DNA from 3 places in the Streptomyces sp. NPDC050145 genome. Region 1 is predicted to be linked to each of the others. Evidence: riboswitches for the same ligand, from Rfam matches in the RefSeq annotation. Region 1 holds a riboswitch; each other region holds the start of a gene.
What was found. A riboswitch is a leader RNA that binds a small molecule or an ion and turns the genes downstream of it on or off. The one in region 1 is predicted to bind S-adenosylmethionine.

Region 1 (5,863 bases):
CGTCACCGGCGACGTCGTCCGTCTTCTTCGCGACCTCCTTGACCAGCTCGGCGCCGATCTTCTCGTACGGGTCCTCGAGCTCGATCTCCTTGGCGATGGACACACCATCGTTGGTGATCGTGGGGGCGCCCCACTTCTTCTCGAGGACGACGTTGCGACCCTTGGGGCCCAGGGTCACCTTGACGGCGTCGGCGAGCTGGTTCATGCCGCGCTCGAGGCCGCGCCGTGCCTCCTCGTCGAACGCGATGATCTTGGCCATGTGAAGTGGTCCTCCCGGACGGGGTGGAAAAGCAAGCAAACGGACCGTGCCGGCGCCCGCGACGGACGGCTTGCGCACCTTGTGGTTCCTTGCCCCACCCGGCGTGCGAGCCTCACTGGCCCGATCCAAGTTCTGTCACTCTCACTCGGAGAGTGCTAAGCCCAATGATTAGCACTCGCCCCATGCGAGTGCAAGCGGCTACCACAGATCCGCACCCCCGCGCGCCACCCGGTCCCGCCCCCGACCCCGCTCCCGGTCCCGCACCGCTCCGGCCTCCGGGCAGCACGAAGGGCCCGCACCCCCGATCGGGGACACGGACCCTCGTGTCGTACGAAGCTTGCGGTCAGACGCGCGCGCTTCAGCCGGCGGCAAGCCGAACCATGTCGGCCTGCGGCCCCTTCTGGCCCTGCGAGATCTCGAACTCGACCCGCTGACCCTCTTCAAGGGTGCGGTATCCGTCCATCTGGATGGCGCTGTAGTGGACGAAAACATCCGCACCACCGTCGACCGCGATGAAGCCGTACCCCTTCTCCGCGTTGAACCACTTGACGGTGCCCTGAGCCATGCCTAACTCCCCTATTACTGGCCCTTGCGCGAGTCCGCACTTCGCGGACCCGGGTCAGACCTCACGCCCCAAAGGGTTGGGGGTGTGCGCCGGAACGCGTCGACCGCGGCCGAATGTATCTGCCCAACTGCCCTCTGCAACAGGTCAATCGGACGACAATTCTGAGCGCCCGCGATCGGGGAAACCGGGCCAACTCACCGGATCCCAGGGCAAGTCGGGTCGAATAAATGCCATAAAAGGCCCGAATGGGCGGGGCGCTTTGGCTGCTTCTCATCGGGATTCGCTCAAGAACTCATATGCGTCCGTCATGCACCACGGACGGGAGCGGAGCAGCTTCCCCAACTGTACCCCGCTCAACCATGCAGAATTGCCCCCTCCGCTTCTCTGGCGGAGGGGGCAATTCTGGTAACTCTGGGTAAGTCAGGGAAATCCCGGACGGTCGAGGCGATCAGCCGCCGTCGATCAGCCGCCGGCGACGGCGGGAATGATCGAGACGCCGGCGCCGTCCGGCGTCACGGTCTCCAGGCCCTGCTCGAAACGGACGTCGTCGTCGTTCACGTACACGTTCACGAAGCGGCGCAGCTTGCCCTGGTCGTCGAGCACGCGGGCGGCGATGCCCGTGTGGTTCTTCTCCAGGTCGGCGATGACGTCGGCGAGGGTCGCGCCCTCGGCCGGCACCTCGGCCTGCCCGCCGGTGTAGGTACGGAGGATGGTGGGGATCCGGACGTTGACGCTCATGGGTTCACCTCGGCTGTTCTTCGGTAAAGGGGGGCGGGGAACTACTCGGGGGAACTACTCGGCGAGCCCGGCGGACCGGAACGCCTCGAGGGACGGCCGGATCGTCGCGGTGGCCTGCGAGGACTCCGCGACGGCGTCGAGGGTCTTCAGCCCGTCACCCGTGTTCAGCACCACCGTGGTGAGCGACGGGTCGATGAGGCCCGCCTCGATGAGCTTCTTGGTGACACCGAGCGTCACACCGCCGGCCGTCTCCGCGAAGATGCCCTCGGTCCGCGCCAGCAGCTTGATCGCGTCGACGACCTGCTCGTCGTTCACATCCTCCACGGCGCCACCGGTGCGGCGCGCGATGTCGAGGACGTACGGCCCGTCGGCCGGGTTGCCGATGGCGAGCGACTTCGCGATCGTGTTCGGCTTCTGCGGGCGGACGACGTCGTGGCCGCCCTTGTAGGCGACGGAGACCGGCGAGCAGCCCTCGGCCTGGGCGCCGAAGAGCTTGTACGGCTTGTCCTCGACGAGGCCGAGCTTGATGAGCTCCTGCAGACCCTTGTCGATCTTCGTGAACTGCGAACCGGACGCGATCGGGATGACCAGCTGGTCCGGCAGCTGCCAGCCCAGCTGCTCGCAGATCTCGTAGGCGAGCGTCTTGGAACCCTCGCCGTAGTACGGGCGCAGGTTGACGTTGACGAAGCCCCAGCCCTCGCCCAGCGGGTCGCCGATGAGCTCGGAGCAGAAGCGGTTCACATCGTCGTAGTTGCCCTCGATGGCGACGAGGTCACCGCCGTAGACACCGGCCATGACGACCTTGCCCTGCTCCAGGTCGTGCGGGATGAACACGCAGGAGCGGAAGCCGGCGCGGGCGGCGGCGGCGCCGACGGCACCCGCCAGGTTGCCCGTGGAGGAGCAGGAGAGGGTGGTGAAGCCGAAGGCGCGGGCGGCCTCGATGGCCTGGGCGACGACACGGTCCTTGAAGGAGTGCGTCGGGTTCCCGGAGTCGTCCTTGACGAACAGCCTGCCCTGCTCGACGCCGAGTTCACGGGCCAGGTTGTCGGCCTTGACCAGGTGGGTCCAGCCCGGGTTCAGGTTCGGCTTCTCGGCGACGTCGGCCGGGACGGGCAGCAGCGGCGCGTAGCGCCAGATGTTCGCGGGGCCGGCCTCGATCTGCTTGCGGAGCGCCTCGGGGTCGCCGACGGGAAGGTCGTACGCGACCTCCAGAGGCCCGAAACACTCGACGCACGCGAAGATCGGGCCGAGCTCGAACTTGGCGCCGCACTCGCGGCAGGAGAGGCCCGACGCGGGACCGAGGTCCACGGTCTTCTCGGAGGGGGTGGTTCCGGTGGCGACAGTCTGTACAGCCATGAGAGGCGAGGCCCTTTCTCCTCATCTTCCTCACGACGCATCTCGCCGTGAGACGGATTTGGCACCTTCCCTAGCCGGGAGCCTCGCGATGGACAGTTGCGGTGTCCTACGAGACCGGCTGGAGGGTTGCCGGGGCTTCAACGGGCCGTATCCCTCTGCCCCTCTGGATGAGCGGTATTCGATTGTTGAGCGCGGCTCGCGGCGACCCCGGCATGCGGTGGTCCCTGGCCTTGTTCAAGACTGTAACCGACGGCCTGGACGCTTGAGATAGTCGTCCGAACCGCGAGATGGATCACAAATCGTCCCGCACCACCACGCGGAGTGAGGAGCAGCCGACCGTGCTGGAAGAGGTAGAGCGCTGGCTGAACGAGCGCTCCTGGTCCGTGGCGGACCGGCCGCCGCACCAGCTGATCGCCGCGAAGCGCGCGTCGGGGCAGACCGTGAGTGTCGTGCTGCCGGCGCTCGACGAGGAGGCGACGGTCGGCCAGATCGTGTCCGTGATCCGACGCGAGCTGATGACGGAGGCGGTGCCGCTGGTCGACGAGCTGGTGGTCGTGGACTCCGGGTCCACGGACCGGACCTCCGAGGTCGCGGCGGCGGCCGGCGCGCGGGTCGTGCACCGGGACGCGATCCTGCCGCGACTCCCGGCCCGGCCCGGCAAGGGCGAGGTGCTGTGGCGCTCACTCCTCGTGACCTCCGGCGACATCGTCTGCTTCGTCGACGCGGACCTCAAGGAGTTCTCCGCGGACTTCGTGTCCGGGATCGTCGGACCGCTGCTCACCGACCCGGACGTGCAGTTCGTGAAGGCGATGTACGACCGGCCGCTCGGTGACGCCGCGGGACAGGGCGGGCGGGTGACCGAGCTGGTGGCGCGGCCGCTGCTGAACCTGCACTGGCCGCGGCTGGCCGGTTTCGTGCAGCCGCTCGGCGGCGAGTACGCGGCCCGCAGGTCCCTGCTCGAGCAGCTGCCGTTCCCGGTCGGGTACGGGGTCGAGCTGGGGCTGCTCGTGGACGCGCTGCACACGGTGGGCCTGGACGCGCTCGCCCAGGTCGACGTGGGGGTCAGGAAGCACCGGCACCAGGACGGGCAGGCGCTCGGCCGGATGGCGGCGGCGATCTACCGCACGGCGCAGCTGCGGCTCGCGCGCGGGCATCTGGTGCGGCCGGTGCTGACCCAGTTCGAGCGGGGCGAGAAGGGTTTCGAGCCGCGCACGCACGACGTGGACACGGAGGAGCGGCCGCCGATGGCGGAGATCGACGAGTACCGCGAGCGCCGGGTGGCGTGAGCGCGGGTGGCCTGAACGTCGGGTGGCGTGAGCGTCGTTACGTTTGAGGCTTTCCGGGGCGGGCTAGCGTGCCCGTATGGCTTCCACTCCTGGTGCTGCTGAGGTTCTTGTCGCGTCCAACCGGGGCCCGGTCTCGTACGCCGTCGGGGACGACGGCACGGTCACGGCCCGGCGGGGCGGGGGCGGGCTCGTGTCCGCGCTCAGCTCCGTCGACGACAAGCTGTGGGTGTGCGCGGCGCTCGGCGACGGGGACCGGGAGGCGGTGCGGCGCGGGATCACCGAGCCGGGTGTGCGGATGCTGGACATCGACCCGGAGGTGCACGCGGCGGCGTACAACGGGATCGCGAACTCGGTGCTGTGGTTCGTGCACCACATGCTGTACCAGACCCCGTTGGAGCCGTCGTTCGGACCGGAGTTCCGGCGGCAGTGGGCGGCGTACGAGGAGTACAACCGGGCGTTCGCACAGGCCCTCGCGGACGGGGCGGCGCCGGGGGCGACCGTCGTGGTCCAGGACTACCACCTGGCCCTGGTGCCCGGGATGCTCCGCGAACTCCGCGGCGACCTGCGCATCGGGCACTTCTCGCACACGCCGTGGGCGCCCGTCGACTGGTTCCGGATGCTGCCGGACGACATCGCGGAGCAGCTCCTGCGCGGGATGCTCGGCGCGGACCGGCTGGGCTTTCTGACCCGGCGCTGGGCGGACGCGTTCACGGAGTGCTGTACGCGGATCGTGGGCGGGCCCGGCGGTACGGAGATCGGGGTGCACGGGCTCGGGGCCGACGCGGAGTTCCTGCGGGAGCGGGCGCACCGGGCGGACGTCGAGGAGCGGCTCGCGGCGCTGCGGGAGCAGGTCGGCGCGGGGCGCAAGGTCGTGGTGCGGGTGGACCGCACGGAACTGTCCAAGAACATCGTGCGGGGGCTGCGGGCCTTCGAGCTGCTCCTTGAGACGCGGCCGGAGTGGCGGGAGCGGGTCGTGCATCTCGCGTTCGCGTATCCGTCGCGGCAGGACCTGGAGGTGTACCAGGAGTACACGGCGGAGGTCTCGTGGGTCGCGGCGTCGATCAACTCCCGTTTCGGTACGGAGGGCTGGACGCCGGTCGTGCTCCATGTGAAGGACGACTTCGCGCGCTCCCTGGCGGCGTACCGGCTGGCGGACGTCGCCCTCGTGAACCCGATCCGGGACGGGATGAACCTGGTCGCGAAGGAGGTGCCGATCGTCTCCGACGGGGGCGGGTGTGTGCTCGTGCTGTCGCGGGAGGCGGGGGCGTACGAGGAGCTCGGGGACGCCGCGATCGGGGTGAACCCGTTCGATGTGAGCGGGACCGCTGTCGCGTTGGGGGCGGCGCTGGACATGCCGGACGCGGAGCGGGTCGAGCGGGGCGAGCGGTTGGTGGCGGCGGGTTCTGCGTTGCCGCCCGCCCGGTGGTTCCTGGACCAATTGGATGCGCTGCGCTCCCGCTGAGCGCGGGGCGGGCTCTCGCCGTAGGGGGCTGGCGATCGTCGCCGGGGACCGGCCGGTGGGGCTTCTCGCGCAGTTCCCCGCGCCCCTGAAGGGCACACTTCGTGCGCCCCCAGGGGCCCGGGCTGCCCCCCCTAAAGGGCGCCCAGTTCCCTGGCCAGGGATTTCAGGAGGGCGGCCACTCCGGGTGGGCCGGGGAC
Region 2 (5,863 bases), on a different contig from region 1:
GCTCAGGAAGCTCAGCACGTCGGGGTCGGACGCCACCGCGAGGGCCAGCGTCTCGTAGGCGGGGGATCGTCCCGCCGCCTCGTTCTCGGCGAAGCGGCGATAGTTCTCCGCCGTCGTCACCTGATCGTCCAACCCTGTCATCGCCATGACGTGATCATATGGGCGGGTCGCTGTAACGGCCGCCAAATCAACGGGCGGTAGTGGTTGTTGGCGGAGGGGCGCCGCTCACGAACGCTCCCCCACTGTTCAGAACAAGCAGTTGACGCGAGCGGGCTGCCTCCGGGCATGATCATGCGGGCGCGCACTCCGGATCACCGGACGGGTCGTCGGCGCGGAGGCCCGAACCCCCGAGGGAAGGCGCGAATGGAAGACACGAGCGGAGATGCTCAAGCCGGACGCCGCCTCACCGGGTGCGCAATAGGCCCGGTCGCCGGAGTTGTTGCTTCCTATGCCGGCACGACAATGCTGGGGAGGGCCTGGAACGACTGCGAGATCGGAGTCAATGCATCGGCCAACTTCTTCTCCCTCATTCCCGTCTTCTTCGGGCTGTGGCTGATCATCTCCGTACTCTGGATTCTCTCCTTCGGGTTCCTGGGAGGCCGCAGCATGGCGGCAGCCTTCGTCGTCTCCGTGCTGGCGACGCTGGGAACTTACTGGTTGATGATGTCCGCCTTTGGAGCCCCCTCGGGATATCCGGTGAGTGTGGCCGAGTGCTCCCCCGACAATGCTCCGGCATGGTGGCCTGATTGGCTTCCGCTCTAGCAGTGGAACGCGGATTTCGGTGCGGATTTCGGTGCGGTTCTCAGGCGGGCAGGCGGATGTGCAGAGGTTCACAATCCAGGCGTGCGGCCTCCGCTGCCACGTAGTCCAGGAAGACCTGGCGTACGAAAATGCGTCGGTCGGTGCGGTAGTGGTCCTCGGCGATGAAGACAGCCGGTCCGTCGGAGCAGTTGGCGCGCAGGGCCGCAACCGTCGGGGATGAGGATCCGTCCATGTCACGCCCCTCCTCGTTCGTGATGCCGAGCCCCTGCCCGCGGACTGTTGTGCTGAACGCGCCGGTGAGTGCGGGCTCCTGGACGGTCCTGAGGCGGAACTCGGGATCGCCGGCGGTGCTGAGACGGACGTCGCAGCCCCACGCAGGAGCCACGTCCGCGCCGCCGGGCGTGACGCGCGCCATGGGACGGAAGTCGCGGTACGGCTCGGGCAGGGTCACGTTCTTCAGCCCGCACATCTTCCGGCTGTGGCCGATGGGCTCGAACTGTGCGGGTTCCGGGGCGGGTTCACGGGGCGCAGAGAGTCTGTCGGCGCTTTGGCAGTCGAGCGTCTCCATGGTCCGGTTCGCGACGTCGACGACGATGCGGGCGAGGGCCTGTCGGTTGCGGGCACTGTCCTTCGCGTCCGTGGCGTGGCCGATCTCCTCGTCGCCCACGGCCGCGTCCACGACGGCGGGCCCGCTGTGGCGACCCGGCTCGTGGCATGCGTCGGGCAGTGCGACCCACGCCCGGGTGTCCGAGGCCATTCCCAGCAGGTCACCGCCCAGAGGCGTCATCCGTGTCGACAGGAACTCGTCCGCCCAGGGAAGGTTGTCCCTCGTCAGACCCTTCAGGTCGTGAACGCGGATCTGGGTCGGCCGCGGACGGGACTGTCCGTCGGCGACCAGCAGACGACAGCTTCCCTGCAGCTCACCGCCGCCCACCCAGGCGGGGCGGATCTCGCTGTGCTCGACGTCGTGGTCGCCGACCAGGACCTCCACATCGCGATCGGCCACCGCGTCCCAACAGGGCTTCGCGCCGAACAACGGCAGCGTGCCCGTCCCCCACGCCACGCCGCCCGCGCCGAGCAACGCGCCCGCGACGGCCAGCGCGAGCCCCCGCGCCAGTCGCCGCCGGTCACTGTCCAGAACACCCACGGTTCCCCCTCACCCTCCGTATCGGGGTAGCCCCCGGCAGGTGACGCCCGGAGTCTTGCTATTGTCTTCGCGAATCATCCAGAGGGGTGGAGGGACCGGCCCTACGAAGCCCCGGCAACTCCCCGGTCGACTCGGCGCTCCATCTTCGCGCCGCGCCGTCGGGATCAGTGCCAACTCCGGCTCGCGCCAACGTGGCGCGGGAAAAGATGAGGAGACACGGTGCTCTCTGTGCTGACCTTCGCCCCGGCTCTTTCCGCCCCGGGCCTTCCGCATACCCGTCTCGCGATCACTGCGACACCTCGACCGATGTCTTCGGTCCTTCCTCGCTGATCACCCCCGCCCTCGCCTCGGCGAGGTCTCCGCGATCCTCACTCGCGGCCTGAGACTGGAGTAGGTCTTTTCATGGACATATCCGATATTTCCAGTGGTGTCGGCGTGCTCGACAAGACCGCGGTGATCATGGATGCGCTGGCGGCGGGGCCCGCCACACTCGCGGGGCTGGTCGCCGCCACCGGCCTGTCCCGGCCCACCGCCCACCGGCTCGCCACCGCCCTCGAGCGCTACCGTCTGGTCGGCAGGGACCTGCAGGGCCGGTTCGTCCTGGGCCCGTGGCTCGCCGAACTCTCGGCGGCTTCGGGCGAGGATCTCCTGCTGACCTCGGCGGGCCCGGTCCTCACCGCCCTGCGGGACACCACCGGCGAGAGCGCTCAGCTCTACCGCCGGCAGGGGGACGTGCGCATCTGCGTCGCCGCCGCCGAGCGGACCGCAGGTCTGCGCGACACCGTGCCCGTCGGTTCCGCGTTCCCCATGAAGGTCGGCTCCGCCGCCCAGGTCCTGCTGGCCTGGGAGGAACCCGAGCGCTACCACCACGGGCTGCAGGGGGCTCACTTCACGGCCAGGACCCTCAGCGGCGTACGGCGCAGGGGCTGGGCCCAGTCGATCGGCGAACGGGAACCCGGCATGGCCTCCGTCTCGGCGCCGGTCCGCGACCCGGACCGGCGCGTCGTGGCCGCCGTCACGGTCACCGGCCCGCTCCAACGCCTCACCCGCCACCCGGGCGCCCGGCTCGCGAAGGCCGCCATCCACGCGGCGGACCGCCTCACCGAGGCCATACACCAACCCTGACGGCCTTCCGCGGAAAGGCCCCCTCGTCGCTGTCACGCGGTGCTGATGTCGGCCCCGAGTGCCTTGCGCGCCGTGGCCCAGAGGTCCCGGAGTGCCTGAATGCGCCGGGCCTGCGCCTCTTCGTAGTTCTGCCACGGGCCGGGGCGTCGGTCCAGGTAGAGCGCCCGAGCCGCGCTGTGTTCATGACGCAGGGCGGCGACCACCTTCTCGGCCGCGTCGATCACGGGCTCGGGCCCCTCCAGCATGATCAACGGTTCGACCGCCGCCAGTTCACGGATCGCCTCACGCGCCTGACGGGCCGCGGCATCGAACGACGTTCCTCCCGGGCCTGGAGCCGTTGCGTCTGCGCCTGCCGCCCGGCTGCGTCAGGGAGACATCGGATCGGACAGTGGGGCACCGGACCTCACTCGGCAGATCTGCACTGAGGCTCCGCAAAGTCGATACGGACGTGCCGTGACGGACATCGGCGCGTACGCGGCTCGCCCTTCTATCTCTCGATTGTCCGCTTCGTGACCGTGCTCGGCCGCGAGGGTGCGCCGTCCCTTCGCGAACGATGTGGAGAAGTGGGCCCGGATCCGTGTACGGGTCCACGCGAGTGTGCCGCTCGGACGTTGAACAGGGCGGGCCGGAGCGGCTGTTCATTAGATCTTCCGTGGGCTGCGTGGTTTGATCCACGGCACCGCTCCCCCGGAGTGGCGGCGCCCCCGGACGGGCGTCGCCGTTCCTGCGGTCGAGGCCCGCAGTCCCCAGCGGGGCCACCCCCTCTTGTGGATCCATCCGTGCGAAAGGGAAGTACTGAAATGAACTCCGCTCACCAGCTTCGTACCGTCGAGCTCACCGACGCCGACCTCGACACCGTCTCCGGCGGCGTGGCCCCGCACGCCTCCGTCGTGGCCGGCCCCCAGGCCGTCAGCGACGCGTCGCTCCTGGCGCAGGCCGGCGCCGTCCAGGACCAGGTTCTCGGTGCGGTAGGCCAGTACCACGAGTTCGGCGTCAGCGTCTCCTTCTGACCGCCTGCCTGAGCAAGAAGGACAACGCGTCGCCGCGAGCACCGGCCTGATGCTCGGCTCCCGGCTGTAGCGGCGCGCTGTCCCCTGGGGGCATCTCCGAACGGGGATGCCCCCACGGCGTCGGCCTCGCCGACCGGTCCGGCTATGCCTTGACTGATGCGGCGGATCTGGCGGCCCGCTCGATCTTCGCGCGGTGGGCGGCCCGGGCCTCCTCGTCGATCCGTCTCTCGTGTTCGGCGCGCAGCCCGGTCCGGCCGTCGACGCTCTCGCGCAGGATGTCGGCGTGCCCGGCATGCCGGACGGTCTCGCTCAGGACGTGGGTGGTGATCGCGAACAGGTTCGTGTTGGGATACGGCTCCGACCACCACGGCACATGGCCGGGGGCGTCGAGAGGAAGCTCGTCGATCGTCGCGTCCGAGTGTTCCCAAGTGCGCCGGTAGAACCCGATGATCTGTTCCCGGGTCTCGTCCTCGGCCGCCCACTGGTCGCTGCCGTCGGAGTCCTGCCACCTGCCCAGCGGCTCCGGAGACGGGCGGCCGAAGACCTCGCCGAAGTACCTGGCCTCGACGGTCGCCACGTGTTTGACCAGACCGAGGAGGTTGGTCCCGGTCGCTGTCAGAGGCCGGCGGACGTCGTACTCGGACAAGCCGTCGAGTTTCCACAGCAGCGCCTCGCGGTCCCGCCGCAGTCTGCCGTGCAGGTTGTCCTTCGCGAACGCGTCGATCATGCGGTGTGCGCCTTCCGTGAGGTGTTCGTGGTCTCGAGATCCCGTACGAGTTTCGGGGATGCGGGCCGGTGCCAGGTGAGAATCCAGCCGCCGGCGAGCGCTGCCGCGCCGCCCGCCAGGGCGATCGCCCCGCCTGTTCCGATGCCTGCCGCCACCGCGCCGAAGCAGGCCGGCCCGACGCCCTGCAGTGTCATGCCGCCGGAGCCGAGCAGACCGAAGGCCTGGCCCTGGCCGTCCGGTGGCAGAGCGTCCAGGAACGGCCGTTGCAGGCCGAGACCGTAGGCGAATCCGAAGCCGCAGAGCAGCAGCAGGCAGGACGAGACGGCCACTCCGGGCTCGGCGGCGAAGCCGACCAGCGGCAGCCCCATCAGTGCGGTCAGCGGGACGACGAGCCGCTCGCGGATGCGTGGCCGTAGCAGTCGCCCCACCCGCAGGTTGCCGACGAGCATGCCGACGGGCAGACAGGCCATCAGCACCGCGTACCAGCCGGGCGCGAAGTCGCGTCCTCCCGCGTAGGCGACGATCAGACCTTCCGCGCCCGCCACGAACGCGGGCGGCAGCCACTGGGCCAGCATCAGTCGTCGGACCGTACGTCCGCGCAGCAGCAGTCCGGCACCGTAGAGGCTGGTCCGGACGGCCCCGCCGCCGCCCTGAGCGTTGCGAAGTGTGCCGTCGGACTGTGCCGGTTTCAGTCGGGGGAGCCGCATGCGGATGGCGAGCGCGCAGCCGAAGTAGAGGGCGGCGCTCACCGCGAGCGCCCGGTGCGGGCCGAGGGCCGCGACGGTCGCGCCTCCCAGCGCCAGACCGAGCAGTTGCGCGCCGGAGGCGGCGATGTTGTTCAGCGAGCGGCCCAGTACGTACGCGTCGCCCTCCAGCCAGTGGGCCACGAGCCGACTCGACGCTCCGCTGAACACCGGGGTGGCGAGGGCGACCAGTGCCACGACGCCGAGGCTCGCCGCGGTCGGCATCGGCACCAGGGCGAGCAGCAGGGCGGCGGCGCACCCCAAGGAGTAGCCGCCGACGATGAGCGCGCGGGGCGGCAGCCGGTCGGCCAGCGAACCCAGTAGCAGCGAGCCGAACAGCTGCGGGAGG
Region 3 (5,863 bases), on a different contig from region 1:
CCACTGATCTCTGACGCTGTTCGCCACGGCAGGAGCCCCCGTCCAGGCACTGGACGGGGGCTCTTCGCCGTCCTGGCACTGGATAAGGTGGGAGCACCCCTTTCCCACCTGTCCTACGCGTATCACCAGGAGCGGCGATGAGCGCTTTGACCCCCGCTGGAGGCGACACCGCGGCGGGCCGTTCCTGGCCCTCCGTCCTCAACGGCCTGCTGGAGGGCCGTGACCTGAGCGCCGACGACACCGCGTGGGCGATGGACCGGATCATGCGGGGCGAGGCCACCGACGCGCAGATCGCCGGCTTCGCGGTGGCCCTGCGCGCCAAGGGCGAGACCGTCGCGGAGATCTCCGGTCTGGTCCGCGGCATGTACGAGCACGCCAACGTGATCGAGGTGCCCGGCGAGACCGTCGACATCGTCGGCACCGGCGGCGACGGCGCCAAGACCGTCAACATCTCGACCATGTCGGCGATCGTGGTGGCCGGCGCGGGCGCCAAGGTCGTCAAGCACGGCAACCGGGCGGCGTCCTCCGCCTCCGGCGCCTCCGACGTCCTGGAGAAGCTCGGCGTCAACCTCGACCTGCCGCCCTCCCGGGTGCCCCAGGTCGCCGAGGAGGCGGGCATCACCTTCTGCTTCGCCGTGAAGTTCCACCCCGCGCTGCGCTACGCCGGCGCCGCCCGCGGCCAGCTCGGCATCCGTACCGTCTTCAACCTGCTCGGCCCGCTGACCAACCCGGCCCGGGTCCGCGCCCAGGCCGTCGGGGTCGCCGACGCCCGGATGGCCCCGGTCGTGGCCGGAGTCTTCGCCGAGCGCGGCAACTCCTCGCTCGTCTTCCGCGGCGACGACGGCCTCGACGAGCTGACCGTCACCGGGAGCTCCCGCGTCTGGGTGGTGCGCGACGGCGCCGTGCGCGAGGAGCGCTTCGACCCGCGCGACGTCGGCATCGAGCCGGTCCCCATCGAGGCCCTGCGCGGCGGCGACCCGGCGTACAACGCGGAGGTGGCGCGGCGCCTGCTCGACGGCGAGCGCGGGCCGGTCCGCGACGCCGTGCTGCTCAACTCGGCGGCCGCGCTCGTCGCCGTGCGCCCGGGCGAGGGCACGCTCACCGAGCAGCTCGCGGCCGGCATGGAGCGGGCCGCGCACTCGATCGACAGCGGGGCGGCCAAGGCGGCCCTGGAGCGCTGGGTGGCCGCCACCCAGCGCTGACCCGCACCCGCCCGCACCCGCGCGAACAAGGGCGCAGTCCAGATTCTGGACTGCGCCCTTGCCGTTTCCGGGACGTGTGGCAGGATGCTGAGCAAGGTCATGAGTGACAGCGATTTAGGCCCCGGCTCGCTGTCCGGCAACCCTCCGTCCGTGGCGGGGTGCCCCGGGTGAAGACCAGGCCGTGCGCAGCAAGGCGCATGGCAAGCGCGGACCCCTCGCGAATCCTGGGGTCCTGGGTCGTTCGAGGGAGCAGTCTCGTGAGCAAGCGAATGCGCTAGGGCTTCTCGCCCCTTCTCCACCACACCCTCCGCCCGGCCGGGTCTCTGCCGCCGTGCGTCGAGGTCAACACCCGTACGCCGACGGCCTTTTGAGCCCTGTCGTGCCGCCGTGCGGGATCTCTCCGTCCTTTCGCCTTGTCCTGCCGGGAGACACCCATGTCTGCTCACACCCCCTCCGCCGCCACCGCCACCGCCTGCGCCGAGTCCGCCGACCCCGCCTGCGGCGCCCCGCTGCCGGTCCTCGGCCGCGACGTCACCGTGCCGCTCGTCACCGGCGGCGAAGTCACCTACGCCGCCCTCGACTACGCCGCCAGCGCCCCCGCCCTCCAGCGCGTGTGGGACGACGTCGCCGCGTACGCCCCGTACTACGGCAGCGTGCACCGCGGCGCCGGGTACCTCTCCCAGCTGTCCACCGACCTGTTCGAGAACTCCCGCACCGCCGTCGCCGAGTTCCTCGACTGCCGCGAGGGCGACCAGGTCGTCTTCACCCGCTCCACCACCGACTCGCTCAACCTGCTCGCCCAGGCCCTCCCGGCCGACTGCCAGGTCTTCGTCTTCGAGACCGAGCACCACGCCTCGCTGCTGCCCTGGCGCGACGCCCGCGTCACCTACCTGAACGCGCCGCGCACCCCCGACGAGGCCGTCGCCACCCTGGAGCGCGCCCTCACCGACCGCGACCCCTACGGTCCGGCCCTCGTCTGCGTCACCGGCGCCTCGAACGTCACCGGTGAGCTGTGGCCGGTGCGCGAACTGGCCGCCGCCGCGCACGCGCACGGCGCCCGCATCGTCCTCGACGCCGCCCAGCTCGCCCCCCACCACCCCGTCTCCGTACAGGACCTGGACGTCGACTGGGTCGCCTTCTCCGGGCACAAGCTGTACGCGCCGTTCGGCTCGGGCGTGCTCGCGGGCCGCTCCGACTGGCTGACCGAGGCCGAGCCGTACCTGGCCGGCGGCGGCGCGTCGCGCAAGGTCGCCCGGCGCGCGGACGGCGGCGTGGACGTCGAGTGGCACGAGAGCGCCGCCCGCCACGAGGCCGGCTCGCCCAACGTCATCGGTGTCTACTCGATCGCCTCCGCCTGCAAGGCGCTGACCGAGGCGGGCTTCGACTCCCTCGTCGCCCGGGAGCAGCACCTGATCCGGAAGGTGCGCGAGGGCCTTGCGGCGGTGCCCGAGGTGAAGGTGCTGTCGCTGTTCGGCGACGACGCCCCGCGGGTCGGCGTCATCTCGTTCGTCGTCGAGGGCTGGAACTCCTCGCACTTCGCGGCCGCGCTCTCCGCCGAGTACGGCATCGGCGTGCGCGACGGTCTCTTCTGCGCCCACCCGCTGGTGCGCACGCTGCTCGGCTCGGACCCGCAGCAGCAGGGGGAGTGCGGTGCCCCCGAGGCCGCGCCCGGCGAGAAGTCGCTGAACGCGATCCGCGTCAGCTTCGGCGCGGGCACCCCCGACGAGCACGTCGAGCGCTTCGTCGCCGCGGTGACCGAGCTGGTCCGGGACGGTGCCCGCTGGAACTACCGCACGGAGGACGGACGCTGCGTCCCGGCCTCCTGAGGCATACGAGGCCTGCGAGACTTTTAGGGAGGTCCGCTCAGCCGTCCAGGCCGATGGCGAACGCGGCCTCCAGGTCGTGCTGGGAGTAGGTGCGGAAGGCGACGTGGGTGTCCGTCGCCTCCACACCCGGAATCTTGCTGATCTTGCCGGGGATGACATCGGCCAGGTCGTCGTGGCGGGCGACCCGGACCATGGCGATCAGGTCGTACGTACCGGTGACGGAGAAGACCTCGCTGACGCTCTCCAGCGCCGCGATCGACTCCGCGATCTCGGGGATGCGGTCCACGCTGGTCTTGATGAGCACGATCGCGGTGATCACGGCTGGCTGTCTCCCTCGGTGGCCGTGGTGTGGGTCGCCTTCACTCTAGCCCGGCCCCGGTACCGCACCCATGCGTAGAGGAAGCCGGTGGAGAAGCCGACCAGGTGCGCCAGATAGGCCACCCCCGGGCCCTGTCCGGCCTGCCCCGCCGCCGCCCACTGGAGCGCCACCCAGAACGGCAGCACCACCCAGGCCGGGAAGCGCAGCGGCAGGAAGAGCAGGAACGGGAACAGGCTCGTCACGCGCGCGTCCGGGAAAAGGTACAGGAACGCGCCCAGGACCGCCGAGATCGCCCCGGACGCGCCCACCAGGGTCTGCTCCGAGCTCGCGTGCGCCAGCGCGTACCCGAACAGCGCGAGATACCCGGTGACCAGGTAGAAGAGCAGATAGGGCAGCCGGCCCACGCGCTCCTCGGTCATCGTGCCGAAGACGTGCAGGAAGAGCATGTTGCCGAGCAGGTGCAGCCAGCTGCCGTGCACGAACAGGGCCGTCAGCGGGCTGAGCGCCGCCCGCCAGGACCCCGCGAACAGCTCCGCGGGCACCACGCCCCACCGCTCGAAGTACGCGCTCTGCGCCGCGAGCAGCCGGTCCCCGGTGCCGTAGGAGGGGTTCAGGCCGGAGGCCGGGGACAGGACGAAGACGACGCAGCACACCCCGATCAGGGTGTACGTGACGGGGGCGGGGCCCCTCAGGAACGCGGTCGCCCGTGCGATGCCCTCACGCCCGTTGCCGATCATGGGACAGAGCATGACGCAAGGCGGGGAGCGGACGGCGTACGGCAGGCCGTAGGGTTACGGGCAAGACGGCCGCGAGAGCCGAGAGCTGAAAGAAGGCACAGTCCGATGACGGTTCCCCTGCCGACCGCCACCACCCGCTGGCGCTGCACGCTCTGCGGCAACCTCACGCGGTTCGACGTGACCCGCTCCTCGAAGGTCGTGGAGTACGTCCACCTCGACCTGGCCGGTGAGCCGAGCGTCGAGGAACGCAAGGTGGTCGATGAGACCATCGAGTCGGTGCGCTGCCGCTGGTGCAACGCGGTGGACCAGGTGGAACTCGTGGACAGGCCGGGCGCCGACTCCTGACGGAGCGGTCCCCACGGACTTTGGGGTGACGGATGGTGGAGAGCACGGGCGGGGAGGCCGGGGACGGCGGAGCCGCCGAGCTGCTCGACCGGCCGTTGCCCGAAGGCGTACGGCGGCGGGTCGTGGCGATCGTCTCGGACGGCTTCGGCGGTCTGACGATGAACGAACTTCCGGCCCAGCTGCGCCAGTACGCGCGGTTCACGCCCACCCGGCGCGCCAAGTTCGCCGGGAACGCGATGGCGGCCGCGCTGGAGAGCGAGACCCTGTTCCGCCAGCGGATCGGGGAGCGGCTGCGTGAGGCGCAGCCCGAGCTCGCGGGGGCCCTGGACTCCGGGACCCCGCCGCCCGCCGCGGACCCGCTCGACGTGGCCGCGGCCGCGTACGTGCTGCGCCCGGCGGGCTGGGTCAAGCTCGTCGCCGCGGCCGGCGAGGAGGCCCAGCGGGCCGACGCCGAGCGCGTCGACGAGGAGACCCGCGCCGAGCTGGACCGGCTGCGCGAGCAGCTGGCCGAGGCGCAGGCGCACACCCGGTCCGAGACCGAGCGGCTGCGCACCGAGCTCGACACGGCCCGGCGCGAGGCCGAGTCCGTGCACCGCAAGCTGCGGGCCGCGCTCAGCGACGTCAAGCGCGGTGAGGCCGCCGCCCGCAAGGCGCGGGCCGAGGCCGACTCGGCACGGGCCGAGGGGCAGGCGCAGGTGTCGTCCGCCGAGAGCGAGAGCCGGCGGCTCAAGGCGCGGCTCGGCGAGGTCGAGGCGGCGCTCGAGGCCTCGCGCAGGGCGGCCCGCGAGGGGCGCAGTGTCGAGGACATGCGGGTGCGGCTGCTCCTGGACACCGTGCTCGAGGCGGCGCAGGGGCTGCGCCGGGAGCTGGCGCTGCCGCCGGTGTCGATGCGGCCCGCCGACTCGGTGGACGCCGTGGAGCCGGGCCGGATGACCCCGAAGGACATCGCGGCGCGCGCCCTGCACGAGCACGACCCGGCGATCCTCGACCAGTTGCTCGCGCTGCCGCAGGCCCACCTCGTGGTCGACGGCTACAACGTGACGAAGACCGGCTATCCGACGATGCCGCTGGAGAAGCAGCGGCTGCGGCTGCTCGGTTCGCTGTCCCAGCTGGCCGCGCAGACCGGCGCCGAGGTCACATGTGTCTTCGACGGGGCGGAGCTGGCCGCGCCGGTGCTGCTCGCGCCGCCGCGCGGGGTGCGCGTCCTGTTCTCGAAGGCGGGCGTGACGGCCGACGAGCTGATCCGTCAGCTGGTGCGCGCCGAGCCGCCGGGCCGTCCGGTCATCGTCGTCTCGACGGACCGGGAGGTCGCCGACGGGGTGGCGAAGGCGGGGGCCCGTCCGGTTCCGTCCGTGATGCTCCTGAAGAGGCTTTCGCACGCCTGATGTCCGGTTCGGCCGGACCGGCAACATCCGTTCCACTTGCCCGAATTGG

Region 2: another riboswitch for S-adenosylmethionine. It lies ahead of ACIBTU_RS07890 (IclR family transcriptional regulator); the one in region 1 lies ahead of thrC (threonine synthase).
Region 3: another riboswitch for S-adenosylmethionine. It lies ahead of ACIBTU_RS16630 (aminotransferase class V-fold PLP-dependent enzyme); the one in region 1 lies ahead of thrC (threonine synthase).

The regions. Positions count from the first base shown of each region.
Region 1 is NZ_JBITJS010000022.1:21,512-27,374, forward strand. Features, by position in the region: gene groL (chaperonin GroEL) at 1-259, opposite strand, end outside; gene ACIBTU_RS33770 (cold-shock protein) at 618-824, opposite strand; gene ACIBTU_RS33775 (MoaD/ThiS family protein) at 1,287-1,562, opposite strand; gene thrC (threonine synthase) at 1,617-2,918, opposite strand; SAM riboswitch class I at 2,937-3,092, opposite strand; gene ACIBTU_RS33785 (glucosyl-3-phosphoglycerate synthase) at 3,257-4,204, shown strand; gene ACIBTU_RS33790 (trehalose-6-phosphate synthase) at 4,281-5,666, shown strand; gene otsB (trehalose-phosphatase) at 5,798-5,863, opposite strand, start outside.
Region 2 is NZ_JBITJS010000003.1:253,844-259,706, reverse strand. Features, by position in the region: gene ACIBTU_RS07905 (DUF2332 domain-containing protein) at 1-147, opposite strand, end outside; gene ACIBTU_RS07900 (hypothetical protein) at 364-762, shown strand; gene ACIBTU_RS07895 (hypothetical protein) at 803-1,909, opposite strand; SAM riboswitch class I at 1,981-2,122, shown strand; gene ACIBTU_RS07890 (IclR family transcriptional regulator) at 2,312-3,034, shown strand; gene ACIBTU_RS07885 (hypothetical protein) at 3,067-3,279, opposite strand; gene ACIBTU_RS07880 (class IIb bacteriocin, lactobin A/cerein 7B family) at 3,835-4,044, shown strand; gene ACIBTU_RS07875 (DinB family protein) at 4,187-4,771, opposite strand; gene ACIBTU_RS07870 (MFS transporter) at 4,768-5,863, opposite strand, start outside.
Region 3 is NZ_JBITJS010000007.1:293,325-299,187, reverse strand. Features, by position in the region: gene ACIBTU_RS16640 (cytochrome bc complex cytochrome b subunit) at 1-7, shown strand, start outside; gene trpD (anthranilate phosphoribosyltransferase) at 138-1,202, shown strand; SAM riboswitch class IV at 1,298-1,415, shown strand; gene ACIBTU_RS16630 (aminotransferase class V-fold PLP-dependent enzyme) at 1,637-3,028, shown strand; gene ACIBTU_RS16625 (Lrp/AsnC family transcriptional regulator) at 3,066-3,347, opposite strand; gene ACIBTU_RS16620 (rhomboid family intramembrane serine protease) at 3,344-4,084, opposite strand; gene ACIBTU_RS16615 (hypothetical protein) at 4,190-4,429, shown strand; gene ACIBTU_RS16610 (NYN domain-containing protein) at 4,462-5,814, shown strand.